3 regions of the Alkalidesulfovibrio alkalitolerans DSM 16529 genome follow, and region 3 is predicted to be linked to each of the others. Evidence: predicted binding sites of a transcription regulator. Region 3 holds the regulator's gene; each other region holds the start of a gene.

Region 1 (4,656 bases), on a different contig from region 3:
CGTGCTCGGCAAGATCGTGATGTACTGGGTGCTCACGGTGCCCATCGCGGCCTTCACTTGCATCGTCATTTTCCAACTGCTCCGGTGGACGCTGCTGTAGCGGCCGGAGGCATCGGGAGGATACAGCCATGCGCATGCGCATACCCTTTTTCGGACTCGTCGCGGAACGCTCGCCCATGGCGGGCCTGCTCGACCACTACGGACAGATCGAGGCGGCCATGTCGCTGATCCAGGAGTCGCTGCTGTGCTATATCGGCGGCGGCAGGGCCTGCAAGGACTTCCAGTCCCTCAAGGCCGAGGTGGACCAACTCGAGGAGGCGGCCGACAAGATCAAGCGCCGCATCCGCAACCACCTGCCGCGCGGGCTGTTCATGGCCGTGGACAAGACCTTGTTCCTGAACTACACGCGCGCTCAGGACAACATCCTGGACGAGGCGCAGGACGCTCTTGACTGGCTGAGCATGCGCACCGTGTCCGTGCCCGAGGAGTTTCGCGCCCAGACGCTGGACCTCGTGGACGAAGCCGTGAAGACCGTGGAAACGCTCAAGCCCGCGCTGGAGAGCACGGTCAGGCTCGTGCATTCGGACATCTACGACCGCAAAGCCACCAAGGAAACCTACCAGGCTGTGCGCGACCAGCACAAAAAGGTCCGCCTCGCCAAGGCCGCCTTGTCGCGCGCCGTGTACGAATCGGACCTCGAATTCAAGGCGATCTACCAGCTCCTGCATTTCTTCGACGGCATGCACTCCATGAGCCACAACGCGGAGAATTGCGCCGATATCCTCAGGGCCATGATCGCCCGCTAGCAGGCCGCCCCAAAAGCATCGCTCGCGTCGTCGCCGCAACGGCCCCGATCCCCTGCGCATTCCGCCGCGCAGAGGACCGGGGCCTTCTTTTCTTCCGCGCTGGCGGCCTTCCGCCCCCCCCCGCCTTCACGTGCCTGCCCGGGCCGCCCGCGACCTGCGGTCGCAGGGTCGAACGCCGCCCAGCCTGGTCCGGTGGCAGCGCACGCATACCCCGCCCTGGTTTTCCTTACCAACTCATTGCCAACAGAAACTTACAAGTTGTTAATAAAAGTATGCAGAAAGCCCGTAATGAATTATGTAAATAATATTTAAATTCAATCAATTAATGCGGAACAAACCCTGGCCTGAACTTTGCTTAATCGTGGTGTCGGAATGCGTCAGGCATTCGAGGCGCAACACGTGAAAAACCATGTATCAGGAGGAGGCCCAATGGCTACCGATTCGAACAAAGAGATCGTCGTCGATCGCGGGAAATGGGAATGGTCCGAAATGTGGAAGAAGGAAGACTGGTGGGCCATCTGGCTTGGATTCATCATCCTTGCCGTGGGCTGCATGATCTTCCTGCCCCGTCCCCCGGCCGACATGGACGCCAAGCTCGCCAAGGCCGAGGCCACCATGGCCTCCGAGGCGAGCCGTGCGCCCTTCCAGACCGTGGCCTGGCACCAGGCCAACGACTCCAAGTCCGGCGTCCGCGCCACCAGCGAGCCGCACGGCCGGACCCTGAAGACGTGGCTCGACACCCCCAGCAAGTGGAAATCCAACATCGTTGAAGCGCTCTACCTGAGCGAGGCCGATGCCGCCAAGCGTCGCGAGGCCGCCGAGCCCAAGCATGAGGCCGCCAAGGAAAAGACCAAGGCAACGCTGGCCGAGGCCAAGGCCGCCGAGGAAGCCGCCGCCGAGGCCAACTTCCAAAGCGCCGAACTGAACGACAAGGCCGAAGCCGCCATCGCCGCCTGGCGCAAGGCGCGCGGCGACGAATCCAAGGCCCGCACCGCGGCCAGCGTCAAGGCCTACAACAAGATCCCCTACCTTCTCGGCCTGATGGTCATCCTGGGCCTGTTCTTCGCCATTGGCACCCTGTTCATGAACATCGACACCGGCAAGTTCCTGGTCGGCTTCGGCTTCGTTTTCGCCTTGGCCGTCGTCGCTGAGGTCATCGGCAGACAATCCACCCTGTCCGAATACGGCTTCGGCTCCATCATCTGGGCCATTTTCGGCGGCATGCTCATCTCCAACACCGTGGGCACGCCCAAGTTCATGATGCCCGCCCTGCAGACCGAGTATTTCATCAAGACCGGCCTGGTGTTGCTGGGCGCCGAGATCCTCTTCAGCAAGATCGTGGCCATCGGTATCCCGGGCGTCTTCGTGGCCTGGGTTGTCACCCCCACCGTGCTCGTCCTGACCTTCATGTTCGGCCAGCGCGTGCTGAAGATGGAGTCCAAGACCCTGAACATCACCGTCTCGGCCGACATGTCCGTGTGCGGCGTCTCCGCGGCCATCGCCACGGCCGCCGCCTGCCGCGCCACCAAGGAAGAACTGACCATCGCCATCGGCCTGTCCATGCTCTTCACGGCCGTGATGATGATCGCCCTGCCCACCTTCATCGTCTCCGTGGGCATGCACCCGGTGCTCGGCGGCGCCTGGATCGGCGGCACCATCGACGCCACCGGCGCGGTCGTCGCGGCTGGCGCGTTCCTGGGCCAGACCGGCATGTTCGTGGCCGCGACCGTCAAGATGATCCAGAACATCATGATCGGCATGATCGCCTTCGGCGTGGCCGTGTACTGGTGCACCAAGGTCGATTGCGCCCCGGGCCAGCAGGTCTCCAAGATGGAGATCTGGTACCGCTTCCCCAAGTTCGTGCTCGGCTTCATCGCCGCCTCGATCATCTTCTCGCTGATGATCAACTCCATGGGCAGCGCGGGCGACGCCATGGTCGACCACGGCGTGCTGCGCGGCTTCAGCCGTCCGCTGCGCGAGTGGTTCTTCATCCTGGCCTTCGCCAGCATCGGCCTGTCCTCCAACTTCCGTGAGATGGCCCACCACTTCAAGGGCGGCAAGCCTGCCATCCTGTACGTCTGCGGCCAGACCCTGAACCTGATCCTGACCCTGGCCATGGCCTACGTGATGTTCTTCCTGGTCTTCCCGGAAATCACCGCCGGCCTGATGAACTAAGGAGCGAACGATGCGCATCGACACCGCCTCCCGAATGCCCCAAGGCGCGCGCAGCAAGGCGCGCGGCCTGGCGGGACTTGGCCTGGGCATCCTGTGCCTGTGGATACTGACCTACGTGATTCTGCCCGCCGGACAGAAGCTGCCCCTGGCCAAGCCTGTCATGGACGTGCTCATCGCGGAGCAGGTCAACTCCGCAGCCTACTGGTACACCCAGTCCGAAGAGACGGCTGTCGGCGCCATGTACGTCAAAAACACGCTGGCCAGCCTCGAAAAGCGTAACTAGTCAGACGGCCAGCCACTCACCCAGAGCGCCGTCCGGATTCGTCCGGGCGGCGCTCACTTTTTGCATACTTTTGTTTACATGCCGGCCAACACAGGTTTACATAACCTTCCACCCCCCTTCCCTGAAAAGTTACCATAATTCGGCGTGTTATAAAAATATCCAATCTGGAACGCATCTTGCCCCATGCAGCCACACGCGCGACCGCGAAGTTCGGTTCGGACCGCTACCTTGCAAGGCGCGAAACAGCGAAGTGAAATGTCGACCGGCCGCACGGCCAAAAGGTTCCCGGGCAGCGGCCCGGCGGCCCGCCGACATGGACGCTTCACCGGCACGGGATCAGGATTCGTCAACGTCTTAACAAACGTACAGGAGGGGCCTCATGGCTGCCGATTCGAAAAGCGAAATTGTCGTCGATCGTGGGAAGTGGGAATGGTCTGAGATGTGGAAAAAGGAAGACTGGTGGGCCATCTGGCTTGGATTCGTCATCCTCGCCGTGGGCTGCATGATCTTCCTGCCCCGCCCCCCGGCCGACCTCGACGCCAGACTCACCAAAGCCGAGGCCACCATGTCCTCCGAAGCGGCCCGCGCGCCCTTCCAGACCATCGCCTGGCACCAGGCCAACGACGCCAAGTCCGGCCTGCGCGGGCGTAGCGAACCTCATGGCAAAACTCTTGCCTCTTGGCTTGCCACTCCGGCCCGCTGGAAGGACAACCCGCTGACGGCCTTGTACTTGAGCGAATCGGTCGCTGCCGAACGTCGTGAAGCGGCCGCGCCCAAGTTTGCGGCCGCTCAGGAAAAGACCAAGGCGGCCTTCGCCCAAGCTCAGGCCGCCGAGGCCGCCGCGGCCGAGGCCAACTTCCAAAGCTCCACGCTGAACGAGCAGGCCGAAGCCTCCATCGCCGCCTGGCGCAAAGCGCGCGGCGACGAATCCAAGGCAAAGACGGCAGCTTCGGTCAAGGCCTACAACAAGATTCCCCAGCTGCTCGGCCTGATGGTCGTCCTGGGCCTGTTCTTCGCCATCGGCACCAAATTCATGAACATCAACACCGGCCAATTCCTGGTGGGCTTCGTCTTCGTCTTCGCCATGGCTATTGTCGCCGAAATCATCGGCGGCCAAAGCACGCTGCGCAGCTACGGTTTCGGCCCCATCATTTGGGCAATCCTCGGCGGCATGCTCATCTCCAACACCGTGGGCACGCCTAAGTTCGTGATGCCCGCCCTGCAAACCGAGTATTTCATCAAGACCGGCCTCGTGCTGCTGGGCGCCGAGATCCTCTTCAGCAAAATCGTGGCCATCGGTATCCCGGGCATCTTTGTGGCCTGGGTGGTCACCCCCACAGTGCTTGTCCTGACCTACATGTTCGGTCAGAAGGTGCTGAAGATGGAGTCCAA
Region 2 (4,656 bases), on a different contig from region 3:
TGCCAAGCTCGCGCGCCGCGCGCGACTGGATGAAGCGGTGCCGCTCCAGGGCCGAGACCACCTCGCGCTTCTCGATGTCCAAAAGCGAGGCATGCTCCTCGCCCTCGTCCGCCCGGGCCGCGCTGCCCTGCGCGAGCAGCGGCACGTCGCTCACGTCGATGGTCTCGCCCTCGACCATGATCGCGAGGCGCTCCACCAGGTTCTCCATCTCGCGCACGTTGCCCGGCCAGTCGTGGCGCATCAGCGCCTCCAAAGCCTGCGGCGTGAAGACCAGCCGCCGCGAATACTCCTTCTCCATGGTGTCCAGGAAGTGGTTCAAAAGCGCGGGGATGTCGTCGGGCCGCTCGCGCAGGGCCGGAACACGGATGGGGAAGACGTTCAGGCGGTAGAACAGATCCTCGCGGAAGCGCCCCCTCCGTACTTCCTCGGCCAGATCCTTGTTGGTCGCGGTGATGATGCGCACGTCCACCTTGCGGGTCTTGGCCGATCCCAGGCGTTCGAATTCCTTCTCCTGGATGACGCGCAACAGCTTGGACTGCACAGCCAGGGTGAGTTCGCCGATCTCGTCGAGAAAGATCGTGCCGCCGTCGGCCTCCTCGAAGCGGCCCGCCTTGGGCGCGACCGCGCCGGTGAAGGCCCCCTTCTCGTGGCCGAACAACTCGGATTCGAGCAGCGTCTCGGGCAGGGCCGCACAGTTGACCTTGATGAAGGGCTGGGCGTGGCGCTCGGAGAGTTCGTGGATGATTCGCGCGGTCAGCGTCTTGCCGGTGCCCGACTCGCCGAGCAGGAGCACCGTGGCCCGCGTGGGCGCGACCTTCTCGATCATCTGGCGCACACGCTCCATGGGCTGGCTCTTGCCCACGATGAAAAAGCGCTGGTAGCTGCTGGAAAGCTTGGAGCGAAGCTGTGAGATTTCCTTCCTGAGCGTCAGCTCGCGCTCCTGGAAATGGCGGTTGAGCTGGATGAACTGGCCGAACAGGGTGGCCACCACGCACAGGAAGCTCACGTCCTCCTCGAAGTGCACCTCGTCCTCGAAGAGGCGATCCACGTTGAGCACGCCCACGGGCTGTTGCCCCACCAGGATGGGCACGCCGATGAAGGAGATGCGGCCGCGCTCAAGCCCCCTGGACCTGGTTTTGTCCAGGAACAGCGGCTCCTTGGCCACGTCGGGCACGATGAAGGGCTTGCCGGTCTGGAAGATGTGGCCGGTGACACCCTCGTTCATGCGATAGACGCCGCGCTCGCGCTCCTCCTTGGAGAGGCCGTGCGAGGCGCGGATGGCGAGCTGGCCGGAGTCGTCGAGCAGGGTCACGGTGGCCCGCTTCATGGAAAGCGTATCGGAGAGGATGAGCAGCACGCGCTCCAGAGTGCCGTTCAGGTCGTGGGCCTGTCCGATGATCTGGGATATCTCGCGCAGGACATTGAGTTCGAGAGCGCCGACCTGTGATTTCATGAGTTCTCCGGCCGGTGGAGAAGCAAGGAGCGTGCCTCGCTCCGACGGGCAGGGCGGGAGCTGCTGGTCTTTGATCTAATGCCCTGGAATGATTTGGCTTGAAAATCGAAAGCAAGAGGGCACAGGACATCGGGGCGGATGTTACCTTTGCGAAAGATTTACCATTCTGCAAAATTTGTCATTGGAAGACCATGTTTTTCTGCTCTATTTCTCAATTTTGAAAACAGAGGGGTGGGGGGAGCGGCTCCGGCCTCGAGAAACAGTCCCGGAACCGGGCGCGAAGAATGCTGGTAGGCGCGGCAGCGCAACAGACGGCGGCTTAGGGACGGCTTTCTCGTAAGTAGGTGTCCTTGCGCAGGCCGTTCAAAAGGCGTTGGACGCAAGGCGCAAGAAAGCGCCGGGCCCGCCGTGTATTTCTGATACACGAGGATCCGGCGCTTTCGCGGTAACGCAGCAGACGATGCCTTAGGGACGGCCTGCTAGGCCAGCGCCTCGGCCGCATCGCAGCAGGGCAGATCGAATGCCTCGGCCACGGCCTGGCAGGTCAGCGTTCCGCCGAAGGTGTTCAGGCCCAGGCGCAGCGGCGCGCTCTCGCGCAGCGCGTCCAGCCCCTTGTCCGCGAGCTTGAGCGCGTAGGGCAGGGTCTGGTTGACCAGGGCGAAGGTCGAGGTGCGGGGCACCGCGCCGGGCATGTTGGCCACACCGTAGTGCACCACGCCGTCGATGACGTAGGTCGGCTTGTCGTGGGTGGTGGCGTAGATGGTTTCCACGCAGCCACCCTGGTCCACGGCCACGTCCACGACGACCGAACCTTCCTTCATCTGGGCGATCATGCCGCGCGTCACCAGGTGCGGGGCCTTGGCGCCGGGGATGAGCACCGCGCCGATGACGAGGTCGGCCTTCATGACCATCTCGCGCACGTTGGCCTCGGTCGAGTTCATGGTCACGATGCGGCCGCCGAAGACGTCGTCGAGGTACTGCATGCGCGCGTGGTTGATGTCCAGGACTGTGACTCGCGCGCCCAGGCCCACGGCGATCTTGATGGAGTTGATGCCCACCACGCCGCCGCCCAGGATGACGACCTCGGCCGGGGGCACGCCGGGCACGCCGCCAAGCAGCATGCCGCGCCCACCCTGGCGCTTTTCCAGATGGTGCGCACCGACCTGCGGCGCGAGGCGGCCGGCCACCTCGCTCATGGGCGAGAGCAGCGGCAGGCTGCCGTCGGGCAGTTGCACGGTCTCGTAGGCCACGCCCGTGACCTTGCTCGCGAGCATGGCGTCGGTCAGGTCGCGGGCGGCCGCGAGGTGCAGGTAGGTGAAGAGCAGCAGGTCTTCGCGCAGGTATTTGTACTCCTCGGGCAGCGGTTCCTTGACCTTGATGACGAGCTGCGCGCCCCAGGCGCCTGCGGCGTCGGTCAGGGTCGCTCCCGCGGCCTCGTATTCCTCGTCCGTCAGGCCCGAGCCGAGGCCCGCGCCCCGCTCGACCAGCACGGTGTGGCCGCGCCGGGTCAGCGCCTCGACGCCGCCGGGCGTCATGGCCACGCGGTTCTCCCAACTCTTGATCTCCCTGGGCACTCCGACGATCATGGCAATCTCCTTGGCTTGATCAGGAAAAGTCTCGCCGTGCTCTAACGCTGTCCGTGCAAACAATCAATATGCCATTGAATCGACGGCGTGTTCCTGGGTTGCGAGAACGATCCCCGTAAGACGGCAATTTCGTGAGAAAATCGGGGGAAACGCGGCAGCACAATGAACGCACGGCCGCGTCGAGGCGCAAAAAAATCACGTCCCCGCGCCGGGCGGAAACGTGGCGGCGCGAAACCGGACGGGGAATCACGAGGATGGCGCTATCGGGAACGGCCTGCGAGCGCTAGGTTTCCCGTTTCTGTTCCTCGGCCTTGGCTTGGCGGTGGGCGATGAGGTGGTAGCGGAAGACCCATTCGCCGAGCACTGGCACTTCCTCGCCTGTGGGAAGCCTGCGCCATTGGAACCCGTCGATTTCTTCCTCGCCGTAGGCCACGATGCGCAGTCCCACGTCCAGAAGGCCCTGCTGCAGGCGGTTCTCGTTGCGTACCTCGCAGGTCAGCCAGTGCGAGGTCGGCTCGCCGCCCGAGGGGTCTTTCAGATCCAGGTGCACGATGAGCATCTGCTTTTCAGCCACCAGATCCCGCCCGGCCGTTGGAATGGAGAGGCCACCGAGGCGAAGCCCGTTGCCCGAGAGGTCGAGCAATCTGACTGGAGGCTTGCCGGGCAGGGCGTCCTCGGCCCGCCAGGCCTGGGCCGGGGTGCCGAGCGCCTCTGGCGTGAAGCTCTCGGGCAGGGTGGAGTCCTCGGGCACCCAGACCATGAGCCCCACGAAGAATCCGTCCGGCACTTCGGTGCGCAGGGCCGAGCGGCGCGAGAAGCGTTGCAGGAGCGAGGGCATGGAGAGGTCCAGCCGTGCGGCCTTGTGTTCGGTCTTTTCGACCGAAAGGATGGTGGCGGGAAAGCTGTAGAACGTCTTTCCCTGTGTGCCTGAACCCGTGACATAGGCCTCCACTCCGAGACCCACGAGGGCCTTGCCGGGGCGGATGTTGGCGGGCAGTTCGATGGTCAGCCGTGTGCGATTCACCGCGACTACCTGCGAGGAGAGCAGTTTGTCGATGAGCATGCCGTGCTGGATGCGGATTTCGAAGCGGCTTTGGCGGTCGGCGGCTTGATCGAGGATTTCGCGTATCGCCTTCGGATCGCTGACCACCAAGGGGTCGTCATCGGTTCCGCGGCGGCCCAGGATCATGCGGGCGATCATGTACAGGACGAAAAGCAGCAGGATGATCCCGAGGATCCAGACCAGGATCTCGAACTGCGGCGCAATCTGATACCATTCCGTTCTCAAGCTGTTTCCCCCCTCGCGCTGCGACTCGTCCGCCCCGGATTCCGCCTTTGGCCATCCCACGCCGGACACGGCACAACTAGCTGGAATTCCGGATATTGCAAGAGCGCGGCTCCTGGATTTCATACCCAGGAATGAACACAACTTCATGACATTCCACAGGCAAGGGCGTCGGTCAAGGAGCCTTTCGCGGTTTTTCGCGTAAAATATTCATGTAGCAGGGGAAGATGGCGGCGTTTTGCGGTCAGCGGCGTACCCCGCGCACATGGACGTGGATATGAAACACGGATAGGGAAGATAGCCGCCCCGTGTGATCTCGGGGCCGTTTCTGT
Region 3 (4,656 bases):
TGGTCAACGTCAAGAAGGGCCAGTTCCTTGCCCCCTGGGACATGAAGAACGTGGTCTCCAAGCTCGCCGAGGCGGGAGGCAGGCGGGTCTGGCTGACCGAGCGCGGCGCGAGCTTTGGCTACAACAATCTGGTGGTCGATTTCAGGTCCGTGCCGATCATGAAGTCCTTGGGCCACCCCGTGGTCTTCGACGCCACGCATTCGGTGCAGTTGCCGGGCGGGCAGGGAGGCGCCTCGGGCGGCCAGCGCGAGTTCGTGCCGACCCTGGCCAGGGCGGCCGTGGCTGCGGGCGTGGACGGGCTCTTCCTGGAAGTTCACCCCGATCCGGACAAGGCGCTGTGCGACGGCCCCAACTCCTGGCCGCTGGCCCGGCTCGAGCCCCTTTTGCGCGAACTTCTCGCCCTGCGGAGCGTGCCCCGTGCCGACTGAAAAAGCCCGCGACATCCGCCTGCTCGTGCTGGACGTGGACGGAGTGTTGACCGACGGCGGCCTTTATTACGACGCCGATGGACGGATCATGAAGCGCTTCCACGTTCAGGACGGCCTGGGCATCAAGCTGGCGCAACGCATGGGGCTAGAGGTCGCGGTCATCACCGGTCTGGATCATGCGGCCGTAGCCTCGCGGGTCCGCGAACTCGGCATTGCCGAATACCACGCCGGACACGTCGAAAAGCGTTCCCTCATCATGGATATGGCCACGCGCAAATCGCTTGAGCTTTCCCAGATCGCCTATCTGGGCGACGACTGGGTCGACGCCACGGCCATGCGTGTCGTGGGCCTGCCCATGGCCGTGTCCAACGCCCAACCCGAGATACTGGCGCTCGCGGCTTGGGTTTCGTCTCGCTCGGGTGGGTATGGAGCCGCACGCGAGGCCATCGCTTTCATCCTCGATGCCCAAGGCAAGTATGCGGAGTGCTGGCGGGCCTGGAGCGACTGATGGGCAGAAAATTCTCCCTGGCGCTGCTTTTGCTTGCGCTGCTTGCGGGCGCGGGTCTTTGGGGCTGGCAGTTCTTCAAGGACGACATCGATCTGGCCCGCGATCTCATCGGACAACTTCCCAAAGATCTGAACGTTGACGTCTCGGCGAAGGGCATTACCCTGTCGCAAGGCGAAGCCGGGGCGCTGCTGTGGGAGCTTGTCTCCGAGTCTGCCGGATACGATTCAAAGAAAGGAACGGTATTGCTGACGAACCCCGTCATTTCTTATTATGCGGACGGGCCCACGCCCATGTTGGTCATCCGGGCGCCGCAGGGCGAGGTGGACCAGGCCGCCAACACCATGGTCTTGACGCCGCACGTGATCGCCACGTACGGGCAGGTCACGGTCACCGGAAACAGACTGGACTATCTCGGCGCCGAACGGCGCATCGTCATCACCGGAGACGCCATTGTGGACCGGGGAGACATGGTCATGCATGCCCCGCGTCTGGAGATCGACCTCGTGACGCAGGACATGACCGCTCCCGAGGGCGTTCGGGTAACGACCTCGCGCGATTCATTCGCTCCTGGCACGGGACAATAGAGGCAACAATGCGTAATCATATCATGGATATGCTGTGGATGGTCATGGTGGCCTTGGCCGTCGTCTTCGGCGCGCCGCTTTCCGCCTCTGCTCAGGCGGCGGCCGCCTCCGAGAGCGTCCCTACGCGCATCACAGCGGACAAACTGACCTACAGTCAGGAGCGCGACACGGTCATCTTCGAGGGGCAGGTGCACGTGGTGCGCGGCGAGATGCAGATATGGTCCGACAAACTGACCGGCTACCTGACGCCCAAGGACGGAGCCAAGGAGGGCACGGGGCCTTCTCTTGCCGCCGAGGACGCCGAGATCCGCACCGTGGTCGCCGTGGGCAACGTACGCATGCTGCATCAAGGCCGGGAAGGCTTTAGCGGCAAGGCGACCTTCGTGGTTGCCGACGGTGTGCTGACCATGGAGGACAACCCGGTCATCGTGGATGGCCCCAACCGCGTTGTGGGCGAGGTGATCCGCTTCTATTCAAAGACCAACCGAAGCGAAGTGCTCGGCGGCAAGAAGCGCGTCGAGGCTGTATTCTTCACCACTGGCGATGAGTTTGCGCCTGCCCGGCCGACTCCGCAGGGACAGAACGCAACCAGCCCGTCCCCTGGTTCCGCACCGAAGGCCGACTGACGCATGTCCAGCAGACTTGAAGGCAGGGAACTGCGTAAGGTCTACGGCCAGCGGGAAGTCGTCAAGGGCGTCTCGCTTTCCCTGGGCCAGAACGAGGTCTTCGGCATCCTGGGGCCCAACGGGGCGGGCAAAACCACGACTTTCTACATGTTGCTCGGCGTGGTCAAGCCGACCTCTGGGCACGTCTTTCTCGACGATCGCGAATTGACCCGCTGGCCGCTGCATCTGCGGGCCAGGGAGGGGCTTTCCTACCTGCCCCAGGAAAGCTCGATCTTCAAAAAGCTCACCGTGCGCCAAAATATGGAGATCATCCTGGAACATACGGATCTCTCGCGCAAGGAGCAGCGCATGCGCTGCGACGCCCTGCTCGACGAGTTGGGCATTCGCCGTTTGGAAAAATCACGAGCCGTGCATCTTTCCGGTGGTGAACGCCGCCGCCTGGAGATCGCTCGGGCTCTCATCCGCAGCCCCAAGTTCATCCTCCTCGACGAGCCTTTCGCCGGCATCGATCCGCTGGCCGTGGACGACATCAAGGAGATCATCCGGGGACTGAAGGACAAGGGCATTGGCATTCTCATCTCGGACCACAACGTGCGCGAGACGCTTTCCATCTGCGATCGCGCGTCCATCGTCTTCGATGGCACGATCATTCTTACGGGCACTCCGCAGGAAATCGCCGCCAATCCCCGCGCTCGGCAGGTTTATCTGGGTGAGGAGTTCTGCCTTTAATGGAATTTTCGTGCCAACTTTGAAAAAACCTTGCCACACAAGCCTTGAGCCGTTGCAAGGGCAGGACGAGTGTGGCATGTTGTCCATAAGAATCAGCCGGGCGACAAGGACTCGCAGGTACGATTTGCGGCTCAAAAAATTCCGGACTCCCGGCCGCATCCCTGTGAAGGGCTGAAGAGTCCTCGCGCATCGGCACAAAGGCATACATGGCGCTCGAACTCAGACAGCAGCTCAAATTATCGCAGCAGCTGGTCATGACCCCCCAGTTGCAGCAGGCCATCAAGCTCCTGCAGCTTTCCCGCCTGGAATTGGTGGAGACGGTGAATCAGGAATTGATGGAGAATCCTTTCCTTGAGGAAGGATTCGACGAGCCTGAGCCGAATCTGGATTCCGAGGGCCGCGAGCCAGTTGCGCAAAATGATGTCGTGCGGGAGATGCCCGGCGATGAGAACGCGTTGCGCCGCGAGGCGGACTGGGACAACTATCTGGGCGACTTCGCCAGCGCCTCGCGCCAATCCCAGGTGCGTGAATACGAGGCGCTCGAAGAGGGTCAGGGCTTCGAGGCCCGGCTCACGGGCAAGCACTCGCTTGATGGCCATCTCGCCTGGCAAATCCGTCTCTCCGATTTTACCGAGCAGGAGATGGAGATCGCCGAACACATCCTGGGCAATCTCGATTCCTCCGGCTATCTGGCCTCCCCTGTGGAGGAGATTGCAGAGATCACGCAGTCCGGCGTCGAGGATGTCGAGCGCGTGCTCAAACGCGTGCAGCGCTTCGACCCCCTGGGAGTGGCCGCCCGCGATCCTCGCGAGTGTCTGCTCGTGCAGGTCGAGGCTCTCGGCTACGACGATCCCGTCCTTGTCTCCCTTATTTCGGAACACCTCGAAGACCTAGAAAAGAAACGCTATAAGCCGCTGGCCCGGAAGTTCAAGCTGACGCTCGAAGAGTTGAAGGAGTATCTGGACATCATCCAGACGCTCGACCCCATGCCTGGATCGAGCTTTGGCACCAGCGAGCCTGTCTATGTCTCCCCGGATGCCTACGTGTACAAGTTCGAGGACGAGTTCGTCATCCTCCTGAACGAGGAAGGGCTGCCCCGGTTGCAGCTCAACTCCATGTACATGGACTGCCTGCAAGGGGCGAAGTGCAAGGAAAAGGATTACTTCCAGGAAAAGATGCGCTCGGCCGTGTGGCTCATGAAGAGCCTCTACCAGCGTCAGCGCACCCTGTTCAAGGTTCTGGAGAGTATCGTCAAGTTCCAACGGGATTTTTTCGAGGAGGGGGTTAAACATCTCAAGCCTTTGATCCTCAAGGACGTGGCCGACGACATCGGCATGCATGAATCCACGGTCAGCCGTATCACCACCAACAAATATGTGGCCACGCCGCACGGAACCTTCGAACTCAAGTTTTTCTTCAACTCCGCCCTCACGCTCGATGACGGGTCGGAGGTGGGCTCCGAAAGCGTCAAGGCGTTGATAAAACAACTCATCGGCGAGGAAGACTCCCACCAGCCGCTGTCCGACGAAAAAATCGTGGACATCCTGAAGGACAAGCTCCAGGTCAACATAGCCCGCCGGACAGTGGCCAAGTACCGCACCGCGCTGAACATTCCGTCTTCGAGCAAGCGCAAAGAGATTTTTTAATTCCAGCAAGGAGCGTCATATGAACATTGCATTCAATTTCAAGAATTTCGATCCCTCCGAGCACCTCAAGGACTACGCCGCCAAGCGCTTCGAGAAGCTTTCCAAATATCTTTCCAACACCGAGGATTCCGAGGT

Evidence for each region. The regulator sigma-54, encoded in region 3, starts transcription at its own class of promoters, with help from an activator protein. The targets are predictions, from matches to a motif close to CTGGCACGGNNNNTGCTT.
Region 1: a site for sigma-54 is predicted at 3,429-3,446, ahead of DSAT_RS10095 (YeiH family protein). Genes of this name have one in related genera too.
Region 2: a site for sigma-54 is predicted at 1,474-1,491, ahead of nifA (nif-specific transcriptional activator NifA). Genes of this name have one in related genera too.

Annotation. Positions count from the first base shown of each region.
Region 1 is NZ_ATHI01000027.1:104,416-109,071, forward strand. Features, by position in the region: gene DSAT_RS10075 (inorganic phosphate transporter) at 1-100, shown strand, start outside; gene DSAT_RS10080 (DUF47 domain-containing protein) at 129-806, shown strand; gene DSAT_RS10085 (YeiH family protein) at 1,236-2,981, shown strand; gene DSAT_RS10090 (hypothetical protein) at 2,992-3,264, shown strand; gene DSAT_RS10095 (YeiH family protein) at 3,644-4,656, shown strand, end outside.
Region 2 is NZ_ATHI01000026.1:99,306-103,961, forward strand. Features, by position in the region: gene nifA (nif-specific transcriptional activator NifA) at 1-1,453, opposite strand, end outside; gene ald (alanine dehydrogenase) at 1,933-3,039, opposite strand; gene DSAT_RS08000 (PilZ domain-containing protein) at 3,323-4,327, opposite strand.
Region 3 is NZ_ATHI01000031.1:221,667-226,322, forward strand. Features, by position in the region: gene kdsA (3-deoxy-8-phosphooctulonate synthase) at 1-428, shown strand, start outside; gene DSAT_RS13610 (KdsC family phosphatase) at 418-936, shown strand; gene lptC (LPS export ABC transporter periplasmic protein LptC) at 936-1,520, shown strand; gene DSAT_RS13620 (LptA/OstA family protein) at 1,529-2,146, shown strand; gene lptB (LPS export ABC transporter ATP-binding protein) at 2,150-2,875, shown strand; gene rpoN (RNA polymerase factor sigma-54) at 3,082-4,521, shown strand; gene hpf (ribosome hibernation-promoting factor, HPF/YfiA family) at 4,541-4,656, shown strand, end outside.